Regions from separate parts of the Ruminococcus sp. D54t1_190329_F1 genome, predicted to be linked through region 2. Evidence: predicted binding sites of a transcription regulator. Region 2 holds the regulator's gene; each other region holds the start of a gene.
The links. Region 2 encodes LexA, which represses DNA repair genes until DNA is damaged. Its sites were predicted from a motif close to CNAACANNTGTTNG; they were not measured.
Positions count from the first base shown of each region.

Region 1: a site for LexA is predicted at 1,734-1,747, ahead of uvrA (excinuclease ABC subunit UvrA). Genes of this name have one in related genera too.
Region 3: a site for LexA is predicted at 1,909-1,922, ahead of uvrB (excinuclease ABC subunit UvrB). Genes of this name have one in related genera too.

Region 1 is NZ_JADNDC010000008.1:82,253-85,540, reverse strand. It holds gene uvrA (excinuclease ABC subunit UvrA) at 1-1,621, opposite strand, end outside; gene hemW (radical SAM family heme chaperone HemW) at 1,781-2,917, opposite strand; gene I2D69_RS05320 (hypothetical protein) at 2,974-3,288, opposite strand, start outside.
Region 2 is NZ_JADNDC010000018.1:22,639-25,926, forward strand. It holds gene yqeK (bis(5'-nucleosyl)-tetraphosphatase (symmetrical) YqeK) at 1-375, shown strand, start outside; gene rsfS (ribosome silencing factor) at 488-856, shown strand; gene lexA (transcriptional repressor LexA) at 925-1,545, opposite strand; gene I2D69_RS09905 (HlyD family efflux transporter periplasmic adaptor subunit) at 1,779-3,194, shown strand; gene I2D69_RS09910 (YggS family pyridoxal phosphate-dependent enzyme) at 3,229-3,288, shown strand, end outside.
Region 3 is NZ_JADNDC010000002.1:121,691-124,978, reverse strand. It holds gene I2D69_RS01445 (TIGR00730 family Rossman fold protein) at 1-520, opposite strand, end outside; gene I2D69_RS01440 (chromate transporter) at 612-1,181, opposite strand; gene I2D69_RS01435 (chromate transporter) at 1,178-1,753, opposite strand; gene uvrB (excinuclease ABC subunit UvrB) at 2,004-3,288, shown strand, end outside.

The DNA.
Region 1 (3,288 bases), on a different contig from region 2:
AGTGCATCAAAGCACCAAGAAGTTTATCATTATCCCTCTGATGCAGACCAATACTTGGCTCATCCAGAATATAGGCAACCCCGACAAGGCCGGAACCGATCTGGGTAGCAAGACGGATTCTCTGTGCCTCTCCGCCAGACAGAGTACCAGTGGCACGTGCCAGGGAAAGGTACTCCAGACCTACATCTGCCAGGAACCCCACTCTGGCTCTGATCTCCTTTAGTATCTGCTTTCCAATAAGCTGCTGCTGCGGAGACAGCTGCATTTCTGCCAGAAATCTCTTCAGCTTATCAATGGACATATTGGTAATTTCATAAATATTCTTATCCGCTACCGTGACCGCAAGTGACTCCTTCTTCAGTCGCTGTCCCCTACATGCTTTACACGGAGTGATCTGCATAAAGCTCTCGTATTCCTGTTTCATAGATTCAGAGCCAGTCTCTTTATAGCGCTGTTCCACATTCCTTATAAGGCCTGGAAAAGCCACATCATAAACACCCTCTCCGCGCTGTCCCTTATAATAAACCTTCACAGAATGTCCGCCTGTACCATACAGAATAATATCCTGTATCTTCTTGGGATAATCTTTAAAAGGTGTATCCAGATCAAAACCATATTCCCTGCAAAGGGCATTCAGAATAGCATTGGTAAAACTGCTCTTATCTGTGCAAGACTGCCAGCCCATTACTACAATAGCCCCTTCAGAAATGCTGAGAGACTTATCCGGGATCATAAGATCCGGGTCAAATTCCATCTTATAACCAAGGCCAAGGCACTCCGGGCAGGCCCCAAATGGGTTATTAAACGAAAAACTTCTTGGCTCGATCTCATCAATACTGACTCCACAATCCGGACAGGAAAAGCTCTGGCTGAAATTCATATAATTTCCGTCCATGGTATCCACCACAGCCAATCCGTCAGCCAGATTCAATACTGTCTCAAGAGAATCTGTAAGTCTTTTCTCAATTCCAGGCTTCACGATCAGACGGTCTACAATAATGGCAATCGTGTGTTTAATATTCTTATCCAGGGTAATCTCCTCTGAAAGTTCATACACATTTCCATCGATTTCCGCACGTACATAACCGCTGCGTCTGGCCTGATCCAGTAATTTCGCATGGGTACCCTTGCGTCCTCGTACTACCGGTGCAAGAAGCTGGATCCTGGTGCGCTCCGGCAATTCCATAATCTGATCCACCATCTGGTCTACTGTCTGCTTGGCGATCACCTTGCCGCATTTCGGACAATGTGGAATACCAACACGGGCGTATAAAAGACGGAAATAATCATAAATTTCTGTCACCGTTCCTACTGTGGATCTGGGATTGCGGTTAGTAGACTTCTGGTCAATAGAAATAGCCGGTGGAAGTCCCTCTATGCTCTCCACATCTGGCTTTTCCATCTGGCCAAGGAACTGTCTGGCATAGGAAGACAGAGATTCCATATATCTTCTCTGCCCTTCTGCATAGATCGTATCAAATGCCAGTGAAGACTTTCCTGATCCGCTTAAGCCGGTAAGAACTACAAACTTATCTCTGGGAATATCCACACTGAGATTCTTCAGGTTATTCTCATTGGCTCCTCTGATTCTGATAAACTGTTTCTTATTCTCTGCTGCCATCTGTTCCTCCATTTCTTAACCGGAAAGCACCGGCTGTAACTCCCTGTATCCTGATCTGATCCGGAATCCTCCGGCTCAGATATTTCTTAATGTGTTCTTCAAGAATATCACAAGAACATTTGTTCGTCAACCATTTCTAAATTCTTTTTCCACCAAAACTTACAGCAAAAAATCTGCCATCACTGCATTACTCACATGAATGCCTTCTCTTGATAAAAATATCCTGCCGCTTTCTTCCAACAGCAGTCCCTGTTTCTTATATTTTTTCAGAACTTCTCCATATATATTCTCTATTGCAGTGCCAAAATACTCCTGAAATTCCTTTTTGGACACGCCCCGTGTCATACGAAGTCCAAGAAACATAAACTCTGCCATCTCATCTTCTCTTGTAAGAAGTTCCCAGTTTTTTCGAATTTTTTCTGGTGCACTGCTGTTTTTCAAATATTCCTGCATATCGGAAGTATTGGAAAAACGTTCCTTTCCCAATAAGGAAGCCGCTCCAAGCCCAAGCCCCAGATAATCCTTTCTCTGCCAGTATCCTTCATTATGTCTGCATTCACACCCTGCTTTTGCATAGTTGGAAATCTCATACTGATGATAGCCATACTCTTTCAGAACTACAGCAACATCTTCATACATGCGGTACTCCGTATCTTCATCAGGCAAATCCAGCTTTTTTCTGGAAAAAGGGGTGCCCTCTTCAATAATAAGACTGTATGCCGAAATGTGCTCCGGGCCAAGTGCCGCCACCGTCCGAAGGTTCTCTATCCAACCTTCATAACACTGTCCCGGAATGGCAAACATCAGATCCACATTTATATTGGAAAAGCCAGCCGCTCTTGCCATCTGAAAGCTTTCCAGAAACTGTGCATAATTATGAATTCTTCCAAGCATAGCCAGTTCCTTATTGTTTGGCGACTGTAAGCCAATGCTGATCCGGTTAATTCCGTATTTTCTGTAAATAGAAAGTTTCTCAGGCGTCAATGTTCCAGGATTTGCTTCAATCGTTACCTCCGCATCCGCCGAAAACAAAAAATAATCTCTCAGCCCCTGTAAAAGCTTTTCCATTACATCACATTCCGGCACAGAAGGTGTTCCCCCGCCAATGAAAACTGTATCTACCGGACGTTTTTTCAGATTCTTTGAAACCGTCTCCATTTCCCGTAAAAGTGCATAAATATAAGCTTCCTGCCCGGCCCTGGTAGAGGGACCTGACAGGAAGTCACAATAATCACATTTCTTTATGCAAAACGGGATGTGAAGGTACAATTCCAAACCATTCTTCTTTGTTCCCATTCTGATTTTCTCCACATTGTTTATTTTCTTCTGTTTACAATGCTGTTTCTGTAAAATTAATCTCCACTACCGGTCTCAGTTTCTTCATCTGTTGAATTTCCAGTAGCATCACTGCCGCTGTCAGACGAATCTGCAGCAGTCTGCTCTTCTGAAGAGCCGCTCTTACTGCTGCCTGCAGCCTTTCCCTCTTCTTTTTGAACCAGATACTCATTCACCATAGTCACGCTTCCGCTTTGCGCTACCGCATCTTTATTTACCTGGCGAGGTACCGGCGTAGGTGTTGCTGTAGGAATCGGCGTGATCTTCATTACGCCCTGCGACTCTGCGTCTGGTGCTTTCACCGTTTTCTTCCCACATGCACAGCTGCCTGC
Region 2 (3,288 bases):
TTTGAGAGAAGTCACCCGTTTCTTCTCCACTCCCGTCTTGGAGCTTATATTGCTCACGAGAAATATGGGATTGACGATCAGGAGATTCTTTCTGCCATCAATTATCACACAACTGGCAGACGTGAAATGAGTCTTCTTGAAAAGATTATTTATATTGCAGATTATATTGAGCCCATGCGTTATAAAGCAAGCCGTTTACCGGAAATTCGCAAACTTGCGTTTGAAGACCTGGATGAGTGTATGTATGAGATCCTGAAAGATACCCTGGAGTATCTGGAAGAAGATTCTGCCGATGATATTGAGCCAACTTCCAAGGAGGCTTATATTTATTATAAAGAATTGCATAATAAGCGTAATAACGTATCTGATAATTAATACTCCGCATATACTGGCGAATATTTTGTCACGTTTAAAGACATTTGTTTGCGCAGGAATTTGAAATAATATTGGGTCAGTATAGGCATTATTAAGAAAGGAGCAGATCAGAATGAGTACAGTAAGTACAGAGAAAATGATGGCACAGATTGCCTGCAAGGCAATTGATGATAAAAAGGGACAGGATATCAAGGTAATTGATATTCATAATGTTTCTGTAATTGCAGATTATTTCGTAATCGCAAGCGGTACAAACTCCAATCAGGTTCAGGCGATCGTCGATAATGTGGAGGAGCAGCTTGGACGCGCTGGCTTTGAGGCGAAGCAGATCGAGGGAAACCGCAATTCCAGCTGGATTCTCATGGATTACGGCGATGTGATCGTGCATGTGTTTGATGAGGAGAACAGACTTTTCTATGATCTGGAGAGAATCTGGAGAGATGGAAAGGTTTTGGAGATGGATGAGTTCTTAGAGAAATAAAAAGTCCCCTTTAGCAAACAAATTGTCTGGAAACAGCAATTGTTTGCTAAAGGGGAAATTTTTTATGACTATTGGTAGAAACGCATGACACCAAATACTTTACCCAGAATCTGGATTTCTCCTGTAATGATAATGGGATCCATGGTGTCATTCTCTGGCTGAAGGCGGTAGTAGCCCTTCTCCTTATAGAAGGTCTTCACTGTGGCAGAGTCCTCTACCAGGGCAACTACAATGTCGCCATTATCGGCAGTAGGCTGCTGCTTTACCAGGACCTGATCACCATCAAAGATTCCTACATTGATCATGCTGTCGCCTTTTACCTTCAGCATGAAGCTCTGTTCATTGGGCATAAATTCTGCCGGGATGGGAAAATAGCCATCTACATTCTCTACAGCCAGAATAGGCTGTCCGGCGGCTACGGTGCCTACAATCGGAACATTGACCACTTCACGGCGGACAAGATTGAAATTGTCATCTATGATCTCTATAGCTCTCGGCTTCGTGGCGTCGCGGCGGATGTATCCGTTCTTCTCAAGAGCTTCCAGATGGGCATGAACAGATGATGTAGACTTCAGATTTACAGCTTCACAAATCTCACGAACTGCTGGCGGGAATCCGCGGTTCAGAATCTCACTTTTAATATATTCTAAAATTTCCTGCTGTTTTTTGCTGATTTTACCATATGTCATAAGAGTTTTCCTCCGAAATTCATTCAACTTTTTCTTATCATATCATATTTTTCTTAATTAAGCAAACAGATATTCTGAAAATATGTTCGTTTTTTGATATGCAGGCTGTTCACAGCTTCCAGCTTTGTTCACACACTTTTCGTTTTCTTTTCCTTGTGTTCACCGGCAAAAAATGGTACAATTGTTTGGTATGAAAATTCAGAGCCCGACTCAAAAACAAAGGGGGAATCCGCTTGTCCGAGAAGAAATCTAACAAGCCTGGCAAAACGGCAGGACTTTTTGTCCAGTTAAAGAACATATTCGGACTGAATATTGCCACCGTTGCTTTTGGTATATTGTTATTATATATGATTTTTACTGCATTTTTACTTGTAACCTCCACACATATCGAATCTTACCAGGTTACCACAGGTCCTTTGTCGCGAAACGAGACCTACACTGGTATTTCTCTTCGGGAAGAGAGTGTTTTTAAGGCAGAATCCTCCGGTTATGTGAATTATTATGCCCGGGAGGGAAGTAAGATCAATGCCAACGGTGCTGTTTACGGATTAAGTTCCGGAAAAATTGCAGAAACCAAGTCTGCATTGACTGCTGATGAACTGGAGAAGATCCGCAGTTCTATGCTCAGCTTTTCCAAAGGATTTTCCGGAAGTAAATTTAACAACACTTACAGTTTTAAGAACCAGCTGGAGGGAAGCATCCTTCAGTATGAGGGAATTTCCACTGACGGGAATGCAGATTCACAAGTAGTGACCATCGGCGGACAGAATATCTGTAAAGCCCAGGAAGACGGCATTATCCTCTATTCTATGGACGGCTATGAGAATAAGACTGTGGAAAACATTACAGCAGAAGATTTTGACCAGACTTCTTACCATGAAACGGATCTGAAGACATCCGAAAAGGTGCAGGCCGGAGATAACATTTATACAAATATTACCAGCGAATTATGGAGCCTGATCATTCCACTAAGCGACAAACAGGCCGCCAAGCTGGAGGGACGTTCCACCATTCGTGTGAAATTTCTCAAGGATGATATGACACAGAGCGGCGATTTTTCCATCATAAAAATCGATGGTGACAAATATGGAAAAATCGACTTCAGCCGCGGTCTGATCCGCTATGCATCTGACCGTTTTCTGGATATTGAACTGGTTACCAATACAGTAACCGGTCTTAAGATTCCCCTTTCCGCTATTGAATCCAAGGATTTTTACGTGATTCCGGCAGAATATGCCACAACTGATCCTGACAGCGGAAGTGTAGGCTTTAACAAGATTTCCAAAGATTCCAGCGGAAATAACGTAAGAACCTTTATCAATGCTACAATCTACGGTAAAGTTAAAATTGAATCAGATGATGATTCTGCTGATGAAGCTTACAATTATTACGTGGATAGAAGCGCTTTTAAGGAAGGAGATGCTATTGTAAAAGATGACTCCAACCAGCGCTTTATTGTAGGGGAAACAGATTCTCTGGAAGGCGTTTACTGCATCAATCAGGGGTATGCGGTATTCCGTCAGGTAGACATACTGGATCAGAATGAAGAATATGCCATTATTTCCAGTAATACATCCTACGGACTTTCCCGTTATGACCGTATTGCCAGAGACTCCTCCCAGGTAAAAGAACAGGATATTCTCTACTAAGTTTAACATATACTATTTTTAAGGAGGCTTATAAATGTTAGCTGAAAATTTACAGCAGGTAAATGCAAATATTGAAAAAGCCTGTGCTGCTGTT
Region 3 (3,288 bases), on a different contig from region 2:
AGTCAAGAACTGCCGCCGGCTCATCCAGAAAAACTACCAGATCCAGCACGGAAAAATCCATGAATTTCTCCTCTGCTGTGTACTCCAGCAATGCTTTCATCCTGTCATAATATCCGTCAATGTTATACAGCACAATTGGGCGGTCAATACGTTTCAGGCTTTTCAAGGTAAAAATCTCAAAAAATTCCTCGTAGGTACCAATTCCGCCAGGTGCTACGATCGTAGCATCTGATTTTTCTTCCAGAAGTTTTTTGCGCTCTCTCATATTCTCTGTGAAAATAAATTCCGTACATTTCTCATACAGAACTCCTGGCTGGTCAAAAAAGCGGGGAGCAATTCCAAGTATGTAACCATTTTCTGCTGCCACGCCTCTGGCTGCTGCTCCCATCATTCCGGTAGCTCCGCCGCCAAACACTAGACCGTGACCTCTTTTTCCCATTGCTCTTCCAAGCTCTTCTGTTTTTTCATAATAAATGTTTTTAAGCAGCGCACTTGAAGCACCATATACACATATGTTCAATCTGTTGTCCTCCTTATTTTTCTTCTAAACACAGGTGCTGCCCACCTGCGGCAGCACCATATACGAAAGTCAGCTGGCATATCTTTTCCAGTCAGCTTCCGACAGCCGCGCAAAACGCCATATTGGCCACACCGCACAAAACCATCACCAGAATGGGATTCATTTTATATTTTCTCAAAAGCACCAGTGCGGCAGTAAAGAATACCACCATTCGAATGCATATGTTTTCCCGAAACAGTTCCACTGCACCATTTATAAAAAAAGATGATACTAAAATGGTAACTCCTGCCTTGGCGATCATGGCCACAACCGCCGGACGAAGGGATGTAAGAGTTCCCTGGAGAAGGGACATTTTCCGGTATTTCGTGTAAATATATGCCAGCAGGGTTACAATTATACAGGAGGGTAAAATACAGCCAAGAGTAGCCACCACTGCGCCCCCAGGACCTGCAATCCTGGTTCCTACAAAGGTTGCGGAATTTACTGCAATAGGACCAGGGGTCATCTCTGCAATGGTCACAAGGTCCGAAAAAGTTTCCATGGAAATCCAGCCATGCATAGTCACTACCTGTTCCTGTATAAGAGGCATTGCTGCATATCCGCCTCCAAAGCTTAATGCACCGATCTGAAGGAAACTGAAAAAGAGCTGAAGATAAATCATTTTTTCCATCCCTCCTTCACAAATGTACGCGCAAATCCAAATACAGACACAATAAGTATTATATAAATAATGTTCACCTTCAGAAAATAGCTTGCACAAAAACTGATGACCATAATAATCACATTTACCCAGTCTTTTGACTTCGCCACGTTTTTCTCCATGTCGTATACCACGGAAATGATCACAGCACCTACGCCGGCAGTCATGCCTTTCAAAAGAGCTGCTATGTAATAATTAGAGCGGAATGCATCATAAAACAAGGAAATCAGGGACAGGATCACCATTGGCGGAATAATAGCCCCCAGAACAGACAGCAGCATTCCCGGTAGTCCCCCAAGCTTGTATCCCACCACAATTGCTCCGTTTACTGCAATCGCTCCTGGAGATGACTGTGCGATTGCCACCAGATCCAGCATTTCTTCCTCATCGATCCAGTGATATTGATCCACAAATTTCTCCTTTAATAAAGTAACGATCACATATCCGCCGCCAAAAGTAAACGTACTAAGATATAAAGAGGCAAAAAAAAGCTTCCGCAGCACATATCTTTTATTTCTTTGTTTTTCTTCCATTTCTGGCACTCCTGATAATTTTGCATAATTTCTGTACATCGCGATGCGTGTTACTGGTCAGGTCGTGAACAATAACGCTTTTCTTTTTTAAGATAACGCACTATAGGTATGTCTGTCAATTAAAGTTTTGGAATGCTTCTGGCATTTCAGAGAGTAGAACAAATATTCGATTCTGCTGTACTTTTATAAAAAAGGATGCTATACTGAAAACAGTTAAAGCGTGTTTGATTTTATAAAAGAAAGGACTTATATGGATCATTTTGAATTACATTCCGAGTATAAACCAACCGGCGACCAGCCACAGGCTATTGAGAAACTGGTAAAGGGATTTAAAGAGGGAAATCAGTTTGAGACGCTGCTTGGTGTCACCGGCTCTGGTAAAACTTTTACTATGGCAAACGTTATTCAGGCGCTGAATAAGCCTACTCTGATCCTGGCCCATAATAAAACTCTGGCAGCACAGCTGTACGGTGAGTTTAAGGAATTCTTCCCTGAGAACGCAGTGGAATACTTTGTCTCCTATTACGATTATTACCAGCCCGAAGCATATGTGCCTTCTTCTGACACTTATATTGCCAAGGACTCTGCGATCAATGATGAAATTGACAAACTCCGTCTTTCTGCCACTGCCGCCATGTCAGAGCGAAAAGATGTTATTATCATCTCTTCCGTGTCCTGTATCTATGGATTGGGTTCTCCTCAGGAATTTCAGGACATGATGATTTCCCTGCGTCCTGGCATGACTAAGGATCGTGATGAGGTTATCCGGGAGCTGATCGACATTCAGTACACCCGAAATGAAATGGACTTCCACCGAAGTACCTTCCGCGTCCGTGGTGACACTCTGGAGATTTTTCCTGCTAACAGCTCAGATACTGCTGTCAGAGTTGAGTTTTTCGGAGATGAGATTGACCGTATCTCCGAGATTGATGTGCTTACCGGAGAGATCAAATGCCAGCTTGCGCACATCGGTATTTTCCCTGCTTCCCATTATGTAGTACCAGCGGAGCAGATTCAGAAAGCGGCCATTGCCATTGAAGAGGAATTAAAAGAACGGGTAGACTACTTTAAAAGCGAAGACAAGCTTCTGGAAGCCCAGCGTATCTCCGAGCGTACCAACTTTGATATTGAAATGATGAAAGAAACCGGCTTTTGCTCCGGTATTGAGAACTATTCCCGTCATCTTTCCGGACTGGAGCCAGGGCAGCCACCTTATACTCTGCTGGATTATTTCGGGGATGATTTTCTTCTTATTATTGATGAATCACACAAGACAGTCCCACAGGTTGGCGCTATGTACGCAGGCGACCAGAACCGTAAACAGACATTGGTAGATTATGGTTTCCGTCTGCCCTCTGCCAAGGATAACCGCCCTCTGAGTTTTGAAGAATTTGAGAATAAACTTGACCAGGTTTTGTTTGTATCTGCTACCCCGGGAGATTATGAATACGACCATGAGCTTCTCCGCGCAGAGCAGATCATCCGTCCTACCGGTCTTCTGGATCCGAAGGTGGAGGTGCGCCCTGTAGAAGGAC